DNA from 2 places in the Mycobacterium sp. NGS19 genome. Region 2 is predicted to be linked to the other one. Evidence: predicted binding sites of a transcription regulator. Region 2 holds the regulator's gene; the other holds the start of a gene.
The links. Region 2 encodes LexA, which represses DNA repair genes until DNA is damaged. Its sites were predicted from a motif close to CGAACANNTGTTCG; they were not measured.
Positions count from the first base shown of each region.

Region 1 (7,601 bases), on a different contig from region 2:
ACACCCTGCTCTATGCGCTGGGCGTCGGCGCGGGCGTCGACGACTTGGCGTTCACCACGGAGAACAGTCACGGCATCGAGCAGCAGGTGCTGCCCACCTACGCGGTGATCGCGTGCCTACCGTTCGCCGCCGCAGCCAAGATCGGCACGTTCAACTTCGCGATGCTGCTGCATGGCTCGCAGCAGATCAGGCTGTTCGCGCCGCTGCCGCCGGCCGGAAAACTGAGCGTGGTTTCCGAGGTCGCCGACATGCAGGACAAGGGCGAGGGCAAGAACGCGATCGTCATGCTCAAGGCGACGGGCACCGACCCGGACACCAACACGGCTCTCGCCGAGACGCTGACCACCGCGGTGATCCGCGGCGCGGGCGGCTTCGGCGGGCAGCCCGGCCAGCGGCCGGTCGCGCCGCCGATTCCTGACCGGGAGCCGGACGCGAGGATCGCGCTGCCGACGCGTGAAGATCAGGCGTTGATCTACCGGCTCTCCGGCGACCGCAACCCGCTGCACAGCGACCCTTGGTTCGCCCGGGAAATGGCCGGGTTCCCGAAGCCGATCCTGCACGGGCTGTGCACGTACGGCTTCGCGGGCCGCGCGCTGGTCGCCGAGCTCGGAGGTGGCGACGCCCACAAGGTCACCGCCGTCGGTGCGCGCTTCACGAAGCCGGTGTTTCCCGGTGAGACGCTGACGACGTCGATCTGGCGGACCGACCCGGGACGCGCGGTGTTCCGCACCGAGGCCTCGAATCCCGACGGGTCAGACGCCCGGGTCGTCCTCGAGGACGGCACCGCCGAGTACGGCGGCTGAGCTCAGCGCCGGCCCAGGTATCCCTCTTGCACCACCGTGCAGACAAGCTGTCCGGCCCTGTTGTAGATCGCGCCGTTGGACAGCCCGCGTGCGCCGATGCCGCTGGGCGAATGTTGTTCGTAGAGCAGCCAATCCGAGAAGTCGGGCGTGCGGTGAAACCACATCGCGTGGTCCAGTGAGGCGATGCTGCCTGCCACCGGCGGACGTCGCGTCAGATACAGCACCGGATCGAGGATCGACCAGTCACTGATGTAGGCGAGCAGACCGTATGCGGTCAGGGGGTCGGCGGGCACGTCGCCCGGGGCACGAAACCACAGTCGGGCTTGCGGGCCCGGCGCGGCGGGGAGGTCCGCGGCCAGCAACGGCGGCGGGTCGACGTAGCGCATCTCCACCGGCCTCGGCTGCACCCAGAATCCGTCGAGCACGTCCGCGTAATCAGCGAGCTGAATCTCCAACGGCTGCAACGCTTCTGGCGGTGGCACGGCGGGCATCGGCTGCTGGTAGTCGATGCCGTCGACGGGCTCGCTGAACGACGTCAGCGCTTCGAGGATGACCCGGTCGTCGCCCTGGGTGACCGCAATCGCGCGAGCCGAGAATGTGCCGCCGTCACGAAGCCGGGTGACGGTGTACTGCAACGGTTTTCGCGGGTCACCTGGGCGCAGGAAATACAGATGCACGCTGTGCGGAACACGGTCGGGCGCGGTGCGCCCGGCCGCCATCAGCGCCTGCGCCGCCACCTGGCCCCCGAAGACTCGCGTGTTGCGGGTGTCGGCGGGCTGTGGGCCGATGAACGCGTCGTGACCGGCCGGTTGCAGGTCGAGCAGCGCCAGGATGTCGGTCAGCGTCTCGGCCACGGCAACGATCATCGCCGATCGCCGTCGGTGACGTTCGGTTAGCCCTGCCCGTAGCGCTGCGCGATCGTCGGGGAGTCCAGCCAGCCGGAGTACGTGGGTCTCTTCGGCCAGCCTTCGGGCCCTTGAAAGCGCCCATTTTCATCGCGATCTGCGGTGATTTCGGTGCGTTTTCCGGCGCTCAGCGCACGAAAACGCACCGTAATCGCCCGTGTGTGCTTGTGGTCGAACATCAGTTCGATACCATGGCTCGGTGGGATGGTTCACCGGGCCGAGCTGGGGCGAGATCGAGCGGGTGCTCAACAGCAAGCCCCGCCGCGCCGGCGCGCCGTTGGAGGATCCCCTTGACCTCGGTGGACCGGCCGCCTCTCGTAAACGCGGCGCCTACCTTCGGCCCGACGTCCAGCCGGCGTCATCTCAGGTGCCCTACGCCGAGTTGCATGCTCACTCCGCCTACAGCTTTCTCGACGGCGCCAGCACTCCCGAAGAGCTGGTCGAAGAAGCCGCCCGGCTGGACCTGCGCGCCATCGCGCTGACCGACCACGACGGCCTCTACGGTGTAGTGCGCTTCGCCGAAGCCGCCAAGGAACTGGGCATGCGCACGGTGTTCGGTGCGGAACTTTCGCTGTCGAACACCCCGCGCACCGAGCACCCGGACCCGCCCGGACCACACCTTCTGGTGCTGGCCCGCGGACCCGAAGGGTACCGGCGGCTGTCACGCCAACTGTCCAAAGCGCATCTGGCCGGCGGCGAGAAAGGCAAACCGCGGTATGACTTAGACGCGCTCACCGAGGCCGCGGGCGGGCACTGGCACATCCTCACCGGATGCCGCAAAGGCCATGTGCGCCAGGCACTTAGGGCCCATGGACCGGAGGCGGCCGAAAAGGCGCTGGCCGATCTGGTGGACCGGTTCGGGCAGAGGCGAGTCAGTATCGAGTTGACGACGCACGGTCAGCCGCTTGACGACGAACACAACGCGGCGCTGGCGGCGCTGGCACCCAAGTTCGGGCTTGGATGTCGCCGGCCAGGCGGCTCCGGGGTGGGCGTCGTCGCCACCACCGGCGCACACTTCGCCGAACCGTCCCGCGCGCGGCTGGCCATGGCGATGGGCGCGATCCGGGCTCGGCGCTCACTCGACGAGGCTGCCGGATACCTTGCGCCGCTAGGAGGTTCGCATCTGCGTTCCGGTACGGAGATGGCCCGGCTGTTTCCCGTAGAGGTGGTGACGGCCGCCGCCGACCTGGGCGAGCAGTGTGCGTTCGCGCTGGAGCTCATCGCACCGCAACTGCCGCCGTTCGACGTACCCGACGGGCACACCGAGGACAGCTGGCTGCGGCATCTGACCATGGCAGGAGCACGTGAGCGGTATGGACCGCCGGAGCGGGCATCGCGGGCCTACGCGCAGATCGAACATGAGCTCGAGGTGATCAAGGCGCTGAAGTTCCCGGGGTATTTCCTTGTGGTGCATGACATCACACGGTTCTGCCGCCAGAATGGCATCCTGTGTCAGGGCCGGGGATCGGCGGCCAACTCCGCGGTCTGCTATGCGCTCGGGGTCACCGCCGTCGACCCGGTGGCCAACGAGTTGCTGTTCGAGCGGTTCCTGTCACCCGAACGCGACGGGCCGCCCGACATCGACATCGACATCGAGTCGGACCTGCGTGAGAAGGCGATCCAGTACGTCTACGACCGCTACGGCCGTGACTACGCCGCGCAGGTGGCCAACGTCATCACCTACCGCGGCCGCAGTGCGGTACGGGATATGGCTCGCGCGCTTGGGTTTTCGCAAGGGCAGCAGGATGCGTGGAGCAAGCAGATCAGCCGGTGGAACGGGGTTCGCCCAGAAAATGGGGCACAGTCCCCCGATGTGGCAGACATTCCTGAGCCGGTGATCGACCTTGCGCTGCAGATCTCCAACCTGCCCCGGCACATGGGCATCCACTCGGGCGGCATGGTGATCTGCGACCGGCCCATCGCCGACGTGTGCCCGGTGGAATGGGCCCGCATGGAGAACCGCAGTGTACTGCAATGGGACAAAGACGACTGTGCGGCAATCGGTTTGGTGAAATTCGACATGCTCGGCCTCGGCATGCTCTCGGCGCTTCACTACGCGATCGATCTGGTGCGCGAGCACAAGGGTATCGACGTGGACCTGGCCAAGCTCGATCTATCCGAACCCGCCGTTTACGAGATGCTGCAGAAGGCCGACTCGGTCGGTGTGTTCCAGGTGGAGTCGCGCGCGCAGATGGCCACGCTGCCGCGCCTGCGGCCCCGGATGTTCTACGACCTCGTGGTCGAGGTGGCGCTGATCCGGCCCGGCCCGATCCAGGGCGGCTCGGTGCACCCGTACATCAAACGCCGCAACGGCGAAGAGCCCGTCACCTACGACCACCCGTCGATGGAGCCGGCGCTGCGAAAGACGTTGGGAGTGCCGCTGTTCCAGGAACAGCTGATGCAGCTGGCGGTCGACTGCGCCGGGTTCACCGCTGCCGAGGCCGACCAGCTGCGACGTGCGATGGGCTCCAAACGCTCCACCCAAAAGATGCAGCGGCTCAAGGGCCGGTTCTACGACGGCATGCGCCAGCGCCACGGCATCACCGGCGAGGTCGCCGACCGGATTTACGAAAAACTGGAGGCGTTCGCCAACTTCGGCTTCCCGGAAAGCCATTCGCTGAGCTTCGCATCGCTGGTGTTCTACTCGTCGTGGTTCAAGCTGCACCACCCGGCGGCGTTCTGCGCGGCGCTGCTGCGCGCGCAGCCGATGGGCTTCTACTCCCCGCAGTCACTGGTCGCCGACGCCCGTCGGCACGGGGTCGTCGTCCACTCACCCGACGTCAACGCCAGCCTCGCGCACGCCACGCTGGAAAACCGCGGCACCGAGGTGCGGCTGGGGCTGGGGGCGGTCCGCCATATCGGTGACGAGCTGGCGCAGGCGATCGTCGACGAGCGAAAAGCCAACGGGCCGTTCGCTTCTCTTCTCGACCTGACGTCGCGCGTGCAGCTGAGTGTGCCGCAGACCGAGGCGCTGGCCACGGCCGGCGCGCTGGGCTGTTTCGGGGTCAGCCGCCGAGAAGCGCTGTGGGCGGCCGGAGCGGCGGCCACCCAACGGCCCGATCGGCTACCGGGCGTCGGGTCGTCGTCGCACATCCCGTCGCTGCCGGGCATGACGGAACTGGAGCTGTCGGCGGCCGACGTGTGGGCCACCGGGATATCCCCGGACAGCTATCCGACGCAGTTCCTGCGTGAGCATCTCGACGCGCTCGGGGTCATTCCCGCCGACCAGTTGTTGAATGTGCCCGACGGCACCCGGGTGCTGATCGCCGGGGCTGTGACGCATCGTCAGCGGCCCGGCACTGCACGGGGAGTGACCTTTTTGAACCTCGAGGACGAAACCGGAATGGTCAACGTACTGTGCACGCCGGGGGTGTGGGCACGGCACCGTCGCGTCGCGCAGACCGCCCCGGCCATGCTGATCCGCGGCCAGCTGCAGAACGCCACCGGCGCGGTCACCGTGGTGGCCGAGCGGATCGGCCGCATCGAGCTGGCGATCGGCTCGAAGTCCCGCGACTTCCGGTGATTTCGGTGCGCTAACCGGCGCTCAGCGCACGTTAGCGCACCGAAATCGCTACTCGGCGGTCGGTGTGGTCCAGACCCGCTCGACGTTGATCCTCAGCCGTGTGCTGTACGCGGCGATCGCCTCTGTCAGCCCGAACTGCTCCGCGTCCGCGCGGTACTTCTCCCAATACGGCCCGTCTTGGCGGGGGTCGACGCCCACCTCGTCGACCACCGCGTTGCCACCGACGACGACGATCCCGCCGCCGTTGCCGTCAGAGTCCAGGTTCAGGCTCACTCGCGACCGCGCCTCGATGTGAGAAACCTTGGCGGCGTTGGGCATTGAGTACACGATCAGGTCGTCGCCGTCGAAGTAGAACCACACCAGCCGCGGGACGGGTTGCCCCGACTTCGCGACGGTGGTCAACCACCCGTAGTGGTCGTTGGAGAGCCTGTCGGTGACTTCTGGTGTCAGTTCGGCCATGAAGCGAATGTAGTCTCCACAAGATGGCCCCCCTCAATCTTTCCGTCGACGAACTGCTGACCACCACACGATCGGTACGCAAGCGCCTCGATTTCGACAAGCCGGTGCCGCGGGAGTTGCTGTTGGAGTGCCTCGAGCTGGCAATCCAGGCGCCGACCGGCTCCAACCAGCAGGGCTGGCAGTGGGTGTTCGTCGAGGACGCCGACAAAAAGAAGGCGCTCGCCGACATCTACCGCAAGAACTTCCAGTGGTACGGCGCGCAGCCCGGTCCCGAGTACGCCGAAGGCGACACCCGCGCCGAGCGGCGCGACCGAGTGGTCTCGTCGGCCATGTATCTGGCCGAGCACATGCACGAGGCGCCGGTGCTGCTGATCCCGTGCTTGCAGGGCACGGTCGAAGACGCGTCGCAGAGCCCGGCGTCGTTCTGGGGGTCGCTGCTTCCGGCCGCGTGGAGCTACATGCTGGCGCTGCGGTCGCGTGGGCTCGGGTCGGCGTGGACGACGCTGCATCTGATCAACGGCGGCGAAGAGCAGGCGGCTGAGCTGCTCGGCATCCCCTACGAGGACTACCGCCAGGGTGGGCTGTTTCCGATCGCCTACACGAAGGGCACCGACTTCAAGCCGGCCAAGCGGCTGCCGGTCGAGCAGATCGTGCATTTCGACAGTTGGTGACGCCGAGCGCGGTCGGCCTCGAAACTCAGCGGCCTCCGGCAAACCCGTGCTGGCGCCACGCCTCGTACACGGCGACGGCCGCGGCATTGGACAGATTCAACGATCGGCGCCCGGGGATCATCGGAATCCGTACTGCGGCGGTGACATGCGGGTCCGTCAGCGTCTGCGCGTCCAGCCCCGTCGGCTCCGGGCCGAACAACAGCACGTCACCGGGCTGGTAGCTGATATCGGCGAACGACGCCGCCGCGTGGGCGGTGAAGGCGAACACGCGTGCCGGCCAAACCGCCCGCCATGCGTCGGCCAGGGATGCGTGCACAGTGACGGATGCGAGGTCGTGGTAGTCGAGTCCGGCGCGTCGGAGCTTCGGCTCGGACAGGTCGAACCCGAGCGGCTCGACGAGGTGCAACTCGCAGCCGGTGGCCGCCACCATCCGAATTGCGTTGCCTGTGTTCGGCGCGATCCGCGGCGAGAAGAACATCACCTTGAACAACGGCTGAGCACGATCGAGGTCGTCACTTGCATTGCATCCGATCGTATTCGCCTCCGGCGACGGGCCGGACTCGGACGAGCGTCAACGTAGAAATTCGGATCGCAGTGTGCAAAAGGACAGGCGCACGAATGCGAACAGCGCACAACCGAAAGAAAAACCAGCCGTCCTGCGGACACCCGAATTCACTCGCGTAGAATTCCAGCGCGGCAAACGCCTCTGAACTGCGCTTGTTCTGCAGGCGGTTACCGCGCCGCCCGACGTCGGGGTCGACAAAAGCAGGAAAGTCTATGAGCCAGGCGCACATTCGAAACAGCGTGCAGCGATGACGATGTTCGAGCAGCCGGTGCTGCCCGACGACGCGGAAGAAAGTCCGCCGGAAGCGCCGCCCAAACGTCCGCCGTCGTGGTCGCCGTCGAATTGGCCGGTGGCCTGGAAGGTACTCGCGATCGTCGTCATCCCGATCGCGCTGGCGGTGGCGTTCGGCGGTCTGCGCGTGTATCACAGCGTCAACGACGCCCGGAATCTGCGCGCCGCCGCCGCCCGCGCGGACCTCGTCGCACCGATCGAGGACTACACCGGCGCCTTGGAGAGCGCCCTGCTGGCCTACGCATCGGGTCCTGACGGCCCGGTCGCCCGCAAGGCCTTCGACGACTCCCGCGCGGCACTGGAGCGCAAACTGGCCGGCACCGACGTCGACGCGGATGTCCGCTCCGGCATCACCACGCTGTTGAACAGCGGTCCTGCGCTACT
Region 1 is NZ_JCALEB010000008.1:53,431-61,031, reverse strand. It holds gene AC5Y4N_RS20405 (MaoC family dehydratase) at 1-803, shown strand, start outside; gene AC5Y4N_RS20400 (acyl-CoA thioesterase) at 806-1,657, opposite strand; partial or broken gene AC5Y4N_RS20395 (DUF899 domain-containing protein) at 1,696-1,776, opposite strand; gene AC5Y4N_RS20390 (error-prone DNA polymerase) at 1,908-5,231, shown strand; gene AC5Y4N_RS20385 (TIGR03667 family PPOX class F420-dependent oxidoreductase) at 5,280-5,690, opposite strand; gene AC5Y4N_RS20380 (nitroreductase family protein) at 5,714-6,361, shown strand; gene AC5Y4N_RS20375 (tRNA (cytidine(34)-2'-O)-methyltransferase) at 6,387-6,839, opposite strand; gene AC5Y4N_RS20370 (HAMP domain-containing sensor histidine kinase) at 7,174-7,601, shown strand, end outside.
Region 1: AC5Y4N_RS20390 (error-prone DNA polymerase) is a predicted target of LexA. The motif match lies at 1,881-1,894, and genes of this name have one in related genera.

Region 2 (7,601 bases):
GCCGTGGTGCGGGCATGGCGGCACGTATCCTGGGCAGGTGATGCGTCCCGACGACTGTGATGCCGGCGCAGCCGGGATCGTGGGGCTACCACCCGCGTACGGGGGAGGGCGGCGCACATGATCTTCGCCAAGGGCCACGGCACCCAGAACGACTTCGTGCTGTTGCCCGACATCGAGGCAAAGCTGCCACTGACTCCGGATCTGGTGGTCGCCTTGTGCGACCGTCGCCGCGGGCTCGGTGCCGACGGGGTGCTGCGGGTGACCACCGCCGGCGCCGCGGCGGCTTGCGGAGCAATTCCGCGGGTGCCCGAAGGCGTGCAGCCGCAGGACTGGTTCATGGACTACCGCAATGCGGACGGGTCGGTTGCCGAAATGTGCGGCAACGGCGTGCGCGTGTTCGCCCATTACCTGCGCGCCAGCGGGCTGGAGGCGCGCGACGAGTTCGTCGTCGGCTCGCTGGCGGGTCCGCGGCCAGTGCAGGTACACCGCGTCGACCACACCTTCGCCGACGTCACCGTCGAAATGGGCAAAGCCAACCAGCTTGGCACCGGCGAGGCGGTCATCGGCGGCCGTCGCCTCAGCGGGCTGGCCGTCGACGTCGGCAATCCGCATCTGGCGTGCGTCGATGCGGAATTGACCGACGACGAGCTACGCGCCTTGGACGTTGCGGCGCCGGTAGTGTTCGACCGCAATCAATTTCCCGACGGCGTGAACGTCGAGGTGCTGACGGCGCCGGTCGGCGGTGCGGTGTCGATGCGGGTGCATGAACGGGGAGTCGGCGAGACCCGTTCGTGCGGAACCGGAACCGTCGCCGCCGCGGTGGCGGCACTGGCGCACGACGGCGCGTCCACGGGCTCACTGACGGTTCGTGTCCCGGGCGGCGAGGTGCTCGTCACCGTGACCGCGGCGACCAGCTACCTGCGCGGTCCGTCGGTACTGGTCGCCGGCGGGGAAATCTCGGAGGAATGGTGGCAGGCGCAGCGGTGTTAAATCAGGTGCGCGCCGCAGATCCGGCGGGCACCATGTCTTATTGCTTATGACTGATCCAGAATTTCCTGTAGACGACACACCCAGCATCGGCGAACTGGCCCTCGAAGACCGGTCCGCCCTGCGCCGCGTGTCCGGGCTGTCGACCGAACTTGCCGACGTCTCCGAGGTCGAGTACCGCCAGCTGCGGCTTGAACGCGTGGTGCTGGTCGGCGTGTGGACCGAAGGCAGTGCGGCCGACGCCCAGGCCAGCCTGGCCGAGTTGGCGGCGCTGGCTGAAACGGCGGGCTCGCAGGTGCTCGAGGGCGTGATCCAGCGCCGCGACAAGCCCGACGCGTCGACCTACATCGGCTCCGGCAAGGCCAACGAGCTGCGCGAGATCGTGCTCGCCACCGGCGCCGACACCGTGATTTGCGATGGCGAGCTGAGTCCGGCACAGCTGACGGCGCTGGAGAAAGCCGTGAAGGTGAAGGTGATCGACCGCACCGCGCTGATCCTCGACATCTTCGCGCAGCACGCCACCAGCCGGGAGGGTAAGGCGCAGGTGTCGCTGGCGCAGATGGAATACATGCTGCCGCGTCTGCGCGGCTGGGGCGAGTCGATGTCACGTCAGGCCGGCGGCCGCGCAGGCGGCAGTACCGGCGGTGTGGGTCTGCGTGGCCCCGGTGAAACGAAGATCGAAACAGACCGCCGCCGGATCCGTGAGCGAATGGCCAGGCTGCGCCGCGAGATCAAAGGCATGAAGCAGGCCCGCGACACCCAGCGCGGCCGACGGTTGCGCAGCGACGTGCCGTCGATCGCGATCGTCGGGTACACCAACGCGGGCAAGTCGAGTGTGCTCAACGCACTCACCGGCGCCGGCGTGCTGGTCCAGGACGCCTTGTTCGCCACCCTCGAACCGACCACGCGCCGAGGAGAATTCGACGACGGGCGGCCGTTCGTCATCACAGACACCGTCGGGTTCGTCAGGCATCTGCCCACGCAGCTGGTCGAGGCGTTCCGCTCGACTCTGGAAGAGGTCGTCGACGCGGACCTGTTGGTGCATGTGGTCGACGGGTCGGACGCCAATCCGCTGGCACAGATCAACGCGGTGCGCGCGGTGATCCGCGAGGTGATGATCGAACACGACGCCCATGCCGCACCGGAACTGTTGGTAGTGAACAAGATTGATGCCGCCGGTGATCTCATGCTCGCCAAGTTGCGACGCGCGCTGCCCGGCGCGGTGTTCGTCTCCGCTCGAACCGGCGAGGGGCTGGACCACCTGCGGGCCCGGATGGCCGAGCTCGCCGTACCCACCGACACCGCGATCGACGTCGTGATTCCTTATCACCGCGGCGATTTGGTGGCCCGCGTCCATGCCGACGGCCGCGTGCAGGAGTCCGAACACAACGCCGACGGCACCCGGATCAAAGCGCGGGTTCCGGTGGCCTTGGCGGCGAGCCTGCGCGAATTCGTGTCGAGCTAGCGTCGGCGCCTATGCGATTTCGTACACGTCGGCTGCGCCTGCGGCCATAATGCGTTGCGCCAGTTCGGCTTTCAACACGTCCAGCCGTGCCTCCTGCGCCTCTGTGCGAGCGTCGTTCTGGGCCAGGTCGATGAATTCTTCAGTGACGAAGCCGTCGCGCAGCACCAGCGTCACTGAACGGTCGCCGATGCGGACTTCGAAGACAAAACTCTCCCGCAGCCGTCCGAGGTCGCGACGTGACAACGCGGGATCCACGACGTAGCGACCGTCGCTGACTGCCCGCGTCACCGCCTCGATCCCGTCGCGTGCCCCCGGCCCGCGGAACGCGGTGCGCACCACCACCTCGCGGCGCGGCGGCGGCGCGTCGGGCGAGAGCACCTCGAACGCGCGCTGCAGAACTTTGAATGCGTTGGCCACACCGCCGGGGGAGCCGGGGCCGTGGTAGCGCATCAGGTCGTCGAACGCGAACTCGAGGATCCGCCCACGCTCCTGGACGCGGATGATCTCGGCCACGGCCTCACTGTAGGCCGCGTGGCCGGGGCCAAACCAACCATCCGGTTGGTATATCTTTGGGCGCAGGTTCCCGATACCGGAGGTCACCCCGTGGGCAATGTCGTCAGATACCAGCGCACCCTTTTCGAGCCCGAGCACGAGCTGTTCCGCGAGTCGTATCGCTCCTTCTTGGAACGCCACGTCGCGCCGTACCACGAGCAGTGGGAGAAGGACAAGATCGTCGACCGCGGCGTCTGGCTGGAGGCCGGCAAGCAGGGCTTTCTGGGAATGGCGGTGCCCGAGGAATACGGCGGCGGCGGCAACGCCGACTTCCGGTACAACACGGTCATCACCGAGGAGACGACCAAGGGCCGCTACAGCGGAATCGGCTTCGGGCTGCACAACGACGTGGTGGCCCCGTATCTGCTGAGGCTGGCCAACGAAGAACAGAAGCAACGCTGGCTGCCGAAGTTCTGTACCGGCGAGCTGATCACCGCGATCGCGATGACCGAGCCGGGCACCGGCAGCGACCTGCAGGGCATCAAGACCCGCGCGGTCAAAGAAGGTGACCACTACATCCTCAACGGGGCAAAGACCTTCATCACCAACGGCATCAACTCCGACCTGGTGATCGTCGTCGCGCAGACCGATCCGGAGAAGGGTGCGCAGGGTTTCTCGCTGCTGGTCGTCGAGCGCGGGATGGAAGGCTTCGAGCGCGGCCGTCATCTGGACAAGATCGGGTTGGATGCCCAGGACACCGCCGAGTTGTCGTTCACCGACGTCAAGGTGCCCGCCGAGAACCTGCTCGGTGAGGAAGGCAAAGGCTTCATCTACTTGATGCAGAACCTGCCCCAGGAGCGGATCTCGATCGCGATCATGGCGGCCGCGGCGATGGAAGCCGTGCTCGAGTCGACTCTCCAATACACCAAGGAGCGCAAGGCTTTCGGCAAGCCGATCGGCAGTTTCCAGAACAGCCGCTTTCTGCTCGCCGAGCTGGCCACCGAAGCAACCGTCGTGCGGATCATGGTCGACGAGTTCATCCGGCTGCACCTCGACGAGAAGCTGACCGCCGACCAGGCCGCGATGGCCAAGTGGTACTCCACCGAGAAGCAGGTCCATCTGATCGACCGGTGCCTGCAGCTGCACGGCGGCTATGGCTACATGCGCGAGTACCCGATTGCGCGCGCGTATCTGGATGCCCGGGTGCAAACGATCTACGGCGGTACGACCGAGATCATGAAGGAGATCATCGGACGCTCGCTGGGCGTCTGAGCCGGCGAAACGTCAACTGGCGCAGTCCGTTCGGCGGTGAGCCCCGCGGGCTGCTCCGTGGTGCGGATCAGGGAACCGGGTACGGCCACACGCAGATGTAGATGTTGCCGTCGCAGCGGGTGAGCACTTCCTGACTCGGGGCGCCGACGAACGCGCCGCCCGGTCCCAGCTGCGGAATGCAGCCGTAGCCGTTGGGATTGGGCACCATGCCCCGCGGGCACATCGCGACATGGCTTTCGGCGCTGGGCGAGCCGACCGCGGGGACGACGAGCGCCGCTGCTCCCATCACCGCTGCTCCTATCGCCTGCACCGCCCGGGACGCTCGCATGAGTCCACCATGCACCCGAGGCGCGGTGTGCGGGTCAGATTTTGCGGATCACCGTGACCACACGGCCGAGAATGGCGGCATCGTTGCCGGGAATCGGATCGAACGCCGGGTTGTGCGGCATCAGCCAGACCTGGTTGCCGGTCCGCTTGAACGTCTTCACGGTGGCTTCTCCGTCGATCATCGCCGCGACGATGTCGCCGTTGTCGGCGGTGTTCTGCTGTCGCACCACCACCCAGTCACCGTCACAGATCGCGGCGTCGACCATCGACTCGCCCACGACCTTGAGCAGGAACAACGATCCCTCGCCCACCAATTCTCGCGGCAGCGGGAACACGTCTTCGACCGCCTCCTCGGCGAGGATGGGGCCGCCTGCGGCAATGCGTCCGAGCACGGGCACGAACGTCGGCTCCGGCAGCGCGTCCGAACCGGCGACGTCGGTCGTGACGGCCGTCGCCGCGTCGTCGGCCCCGCGGACATCGACGGCGCGGGGACGATTCGGGTCGCGGCGCAGATAGCCCTTGCGTTCCAGCGTGCGCAGCTGATGTGCCACCGACGACGTGGAAGTGAGGCCGACGGCGTCGCCGATCTCCCGGATGCTCGGCGGATATCCCCTGGTGGTGACCGATGCGCGGATCACCTCCAGGATGGTCCGCTGACGCTGGGTGAGACCGCTGCTGTCACTCATAAGTGCAAATCTAGCGGTCGTCACCGACATCTTCAAACATGTGTTCGAGGCGTGTCGCGTTCGTGATGCGTGGTCACGAGCGCCATGTCGTGGCGAGTGGGCTGTCGTATGCCTCTGGTACACATCGATCAAACGTTCGGATTCGAACGCATGATCGACTATATTCGAACAAAGGAGCGAACGGTGGCGACAGAAGGGGCGCTCATGACCGTGATCGACTGGGACGTACCGGCGCCGACGCTTAGGGCTCGCCGTCCCGCACCGAAGCGGCCGGGCGGTGCCGCCCTCACATATCGGCGCACAGGCGTGGCGATGTCGTATGCACCGCACCGGCCGCGACGCGTCAGCGCGACCGTGACCGTCATGCTGGCGGCGGTCGCGGCGTTGATCACGGTGTGGCTCATCGCGATCGCCCAAGCCCGCAGCGCCGACACGACGGGCACCGCCGCGCCGCAGCAGTTGGCGGTCGTACAGGTGCAGCCCGGCGAGAATCTGCAGCGGCTTGCGGCCAGAGTGGCGCCGGACGCGCCGGTGGCCGGGGTGATCGAGCGGATCCGGGAGCTCAATCACCTTGACTCTGCAGCGCTGGATGCCGGGCAGACGCTGATCGCCCCGCTCGGATGATGTCCCCGGCGACGTTGGCCCGCGTCCGCCGCCCGCGGGTAGTCTCGGAGGCGTTCGACTCGACCGAATGTCTTCGCGGCGAAGGAGCAGTCATGCACTGTCCGTTCTGCCGCCATCCCGATTCCCGGGTGGTCGACTCACGGGAAACCGATGAGGGCCAAGCGATCCGACGCAGACGCTCATGCCCAGAATGCGGGCGAAGGTTCACCACCGTCGAGACGGCCGTGCTGGCGGTGGTCAAGCGCAGTGGGGTCACCGAACCGTTCAGCCGCGAAAAGGTGATCCGCGGTGTGCGACGGGCATGTCAGGGCCGCCAGGTCGACGACGACGCGCTCAACCTGCTGGCGCAGCAAGTGGAAGACACCGTGCGGGCCACCGGTTCACCCGAGGTGCCCAGCCACGAGGTCGGCCTGGCCATCCTGGGTCCCCTGCGCGATCTGGACGAGGTGGCCTACTTGCGGTTCGCCTCGGTGTACCGGTCGTTCACCTCCGCCGACGACTTCGAGCGGGAGATCGAGGCGCTGCGGGCGCATCGCAAGGTCAGCGCGTCGAAGTAACCCCTTCAGTCGACGCGCACGGTGCCGTCGTCGACGACGCGGCCGCCCACCGTCACCCACCCCTCAGGGCTCCACCGGGTGGAGATGACGGACCCCTTGCCCTGGGTGATCGTGAGATCTCGGCTGAGAATGTCGGTGATGCGTACGGCCGCGGCGCCGGTCGCCTCGTCTTCGGCGACGCCGAGATCGGCCGCGAACATCCGCGACCGCAGGTGTCCGCGCGACTTGTCGAGCCAGGCCCAGATGTAGTGCGGGTCGTCGTCGGGGTAGTCGTCGGGATCCGCGTTGACGACGTCATCCGGCGAGGGCAGTTCGTGGAAGACAAACTCGGGCGCCCAGTCGGCGCGTGCGCGTACCGTCGTCAACTCGTCCTCGTAGCCGACGGCGACCACACCCGCTGGCACTTGCAACGTGCGGATCGCAAGCCCCTGTTGTTTGAGCCACCACGACAACCCCACCGTCGGGTGCCCGGCGAACGGCAACTCCGTCGCAGGAGTGAAGATGCGAGCGTGGGCGGTGGTTGCGCCCGGATCGGGCATGTCGACGAAAATTGTTTCGCTGTAGCCCAATTGAGCCGCGAGCCCTTGCCGGTCGCGCGGCGCGACGGTGCTCGCGTCGACGATGCCGAGCGGATTGCCGAAGTTTCCTTCCGCGTCGGTGAATACCCGCACCACGAACACGTCGGTACCCATGCGCCCGACTCTACTCAGCGGGAGCGCCGGATCAGGTTGCGCTGCGCTCGTCGGAACTCATCGCGTCGAGCACCGCGACGCGGGTGTCCATCGGACCCGAAATCGTCTGGTCGCTGACGCCGGCGCGTAACAGCGACCGCAGCCGATCCTGGTCGTATTCCGCGGGTTCCGTGGAATCGATGAACTGCTCGACGACCTCGACGAAGCGGTCCGGGTCGTCGTGGAACGGAAAATGGCCGGAGTTCTCGAAGACCTCCAGCCGTGAACCCGGCATCGCGGCGTGCGCCATCTGCGCATGAGCCACCGGGATCACCGAATCGTGCTCTCCCCAAATCAACTGCACCGGAACAGATTGCGTCAAATAACATCGGTCCAGCATGGTCACCACCTGGCCGCGCCAGTCCACCACCGCGCGCAGCGTCCGCGAAAACGCCGACGACGCCGTCGGCTCCGGCAATTCCGCGAGCACCCGCAGCACGTCGGGCAGGTCATGGCCGAA
Region 2 is NZ_JCALEB010000003.1:54,601-62,201, reverse strand. It holds gene miaA (tRNA (adenosine(37)-N6)-dimethylallyltransferase MiaA) at 1-60, shown strand, start outside; gene dapF (diaminopimelate epimerase) at 118-990, shown strand; gene hflX (GTPase HflX) at 1,037-2,452, shown strand; gene AC5Y4N_RS10000 (hypothetical protein) at 2,462-2,965, opposite strand; gene AC5Y4N_RS09995 (acyl-CoA dehydrogenase family protein) at 3,056-4,216, shown strand; gene AC5Y4N_RS09990 (hypothetical protein) at 4,284-4,544, opposite strand; gene lexA (transcriptional repressor LexA) at 4,579-5,229, opposite strand; gene AC5Y4N_RS09980 (LysM peptidoglycan-binding domain-containing protein) at 5,413-5,853, shown strand; gene nrdR (transcriptional regulator NrdR) at 5,946-6,410, shown strand; gene AC5Y4N_RS09970 (PhzF family phenazine biosynthesis protein) at 6,416-7,102, opposite strand; gene AC5Y4N_RS09965 (alpha/beta fold hydrolase) at 7,134-7,601, opposite strand, start outside.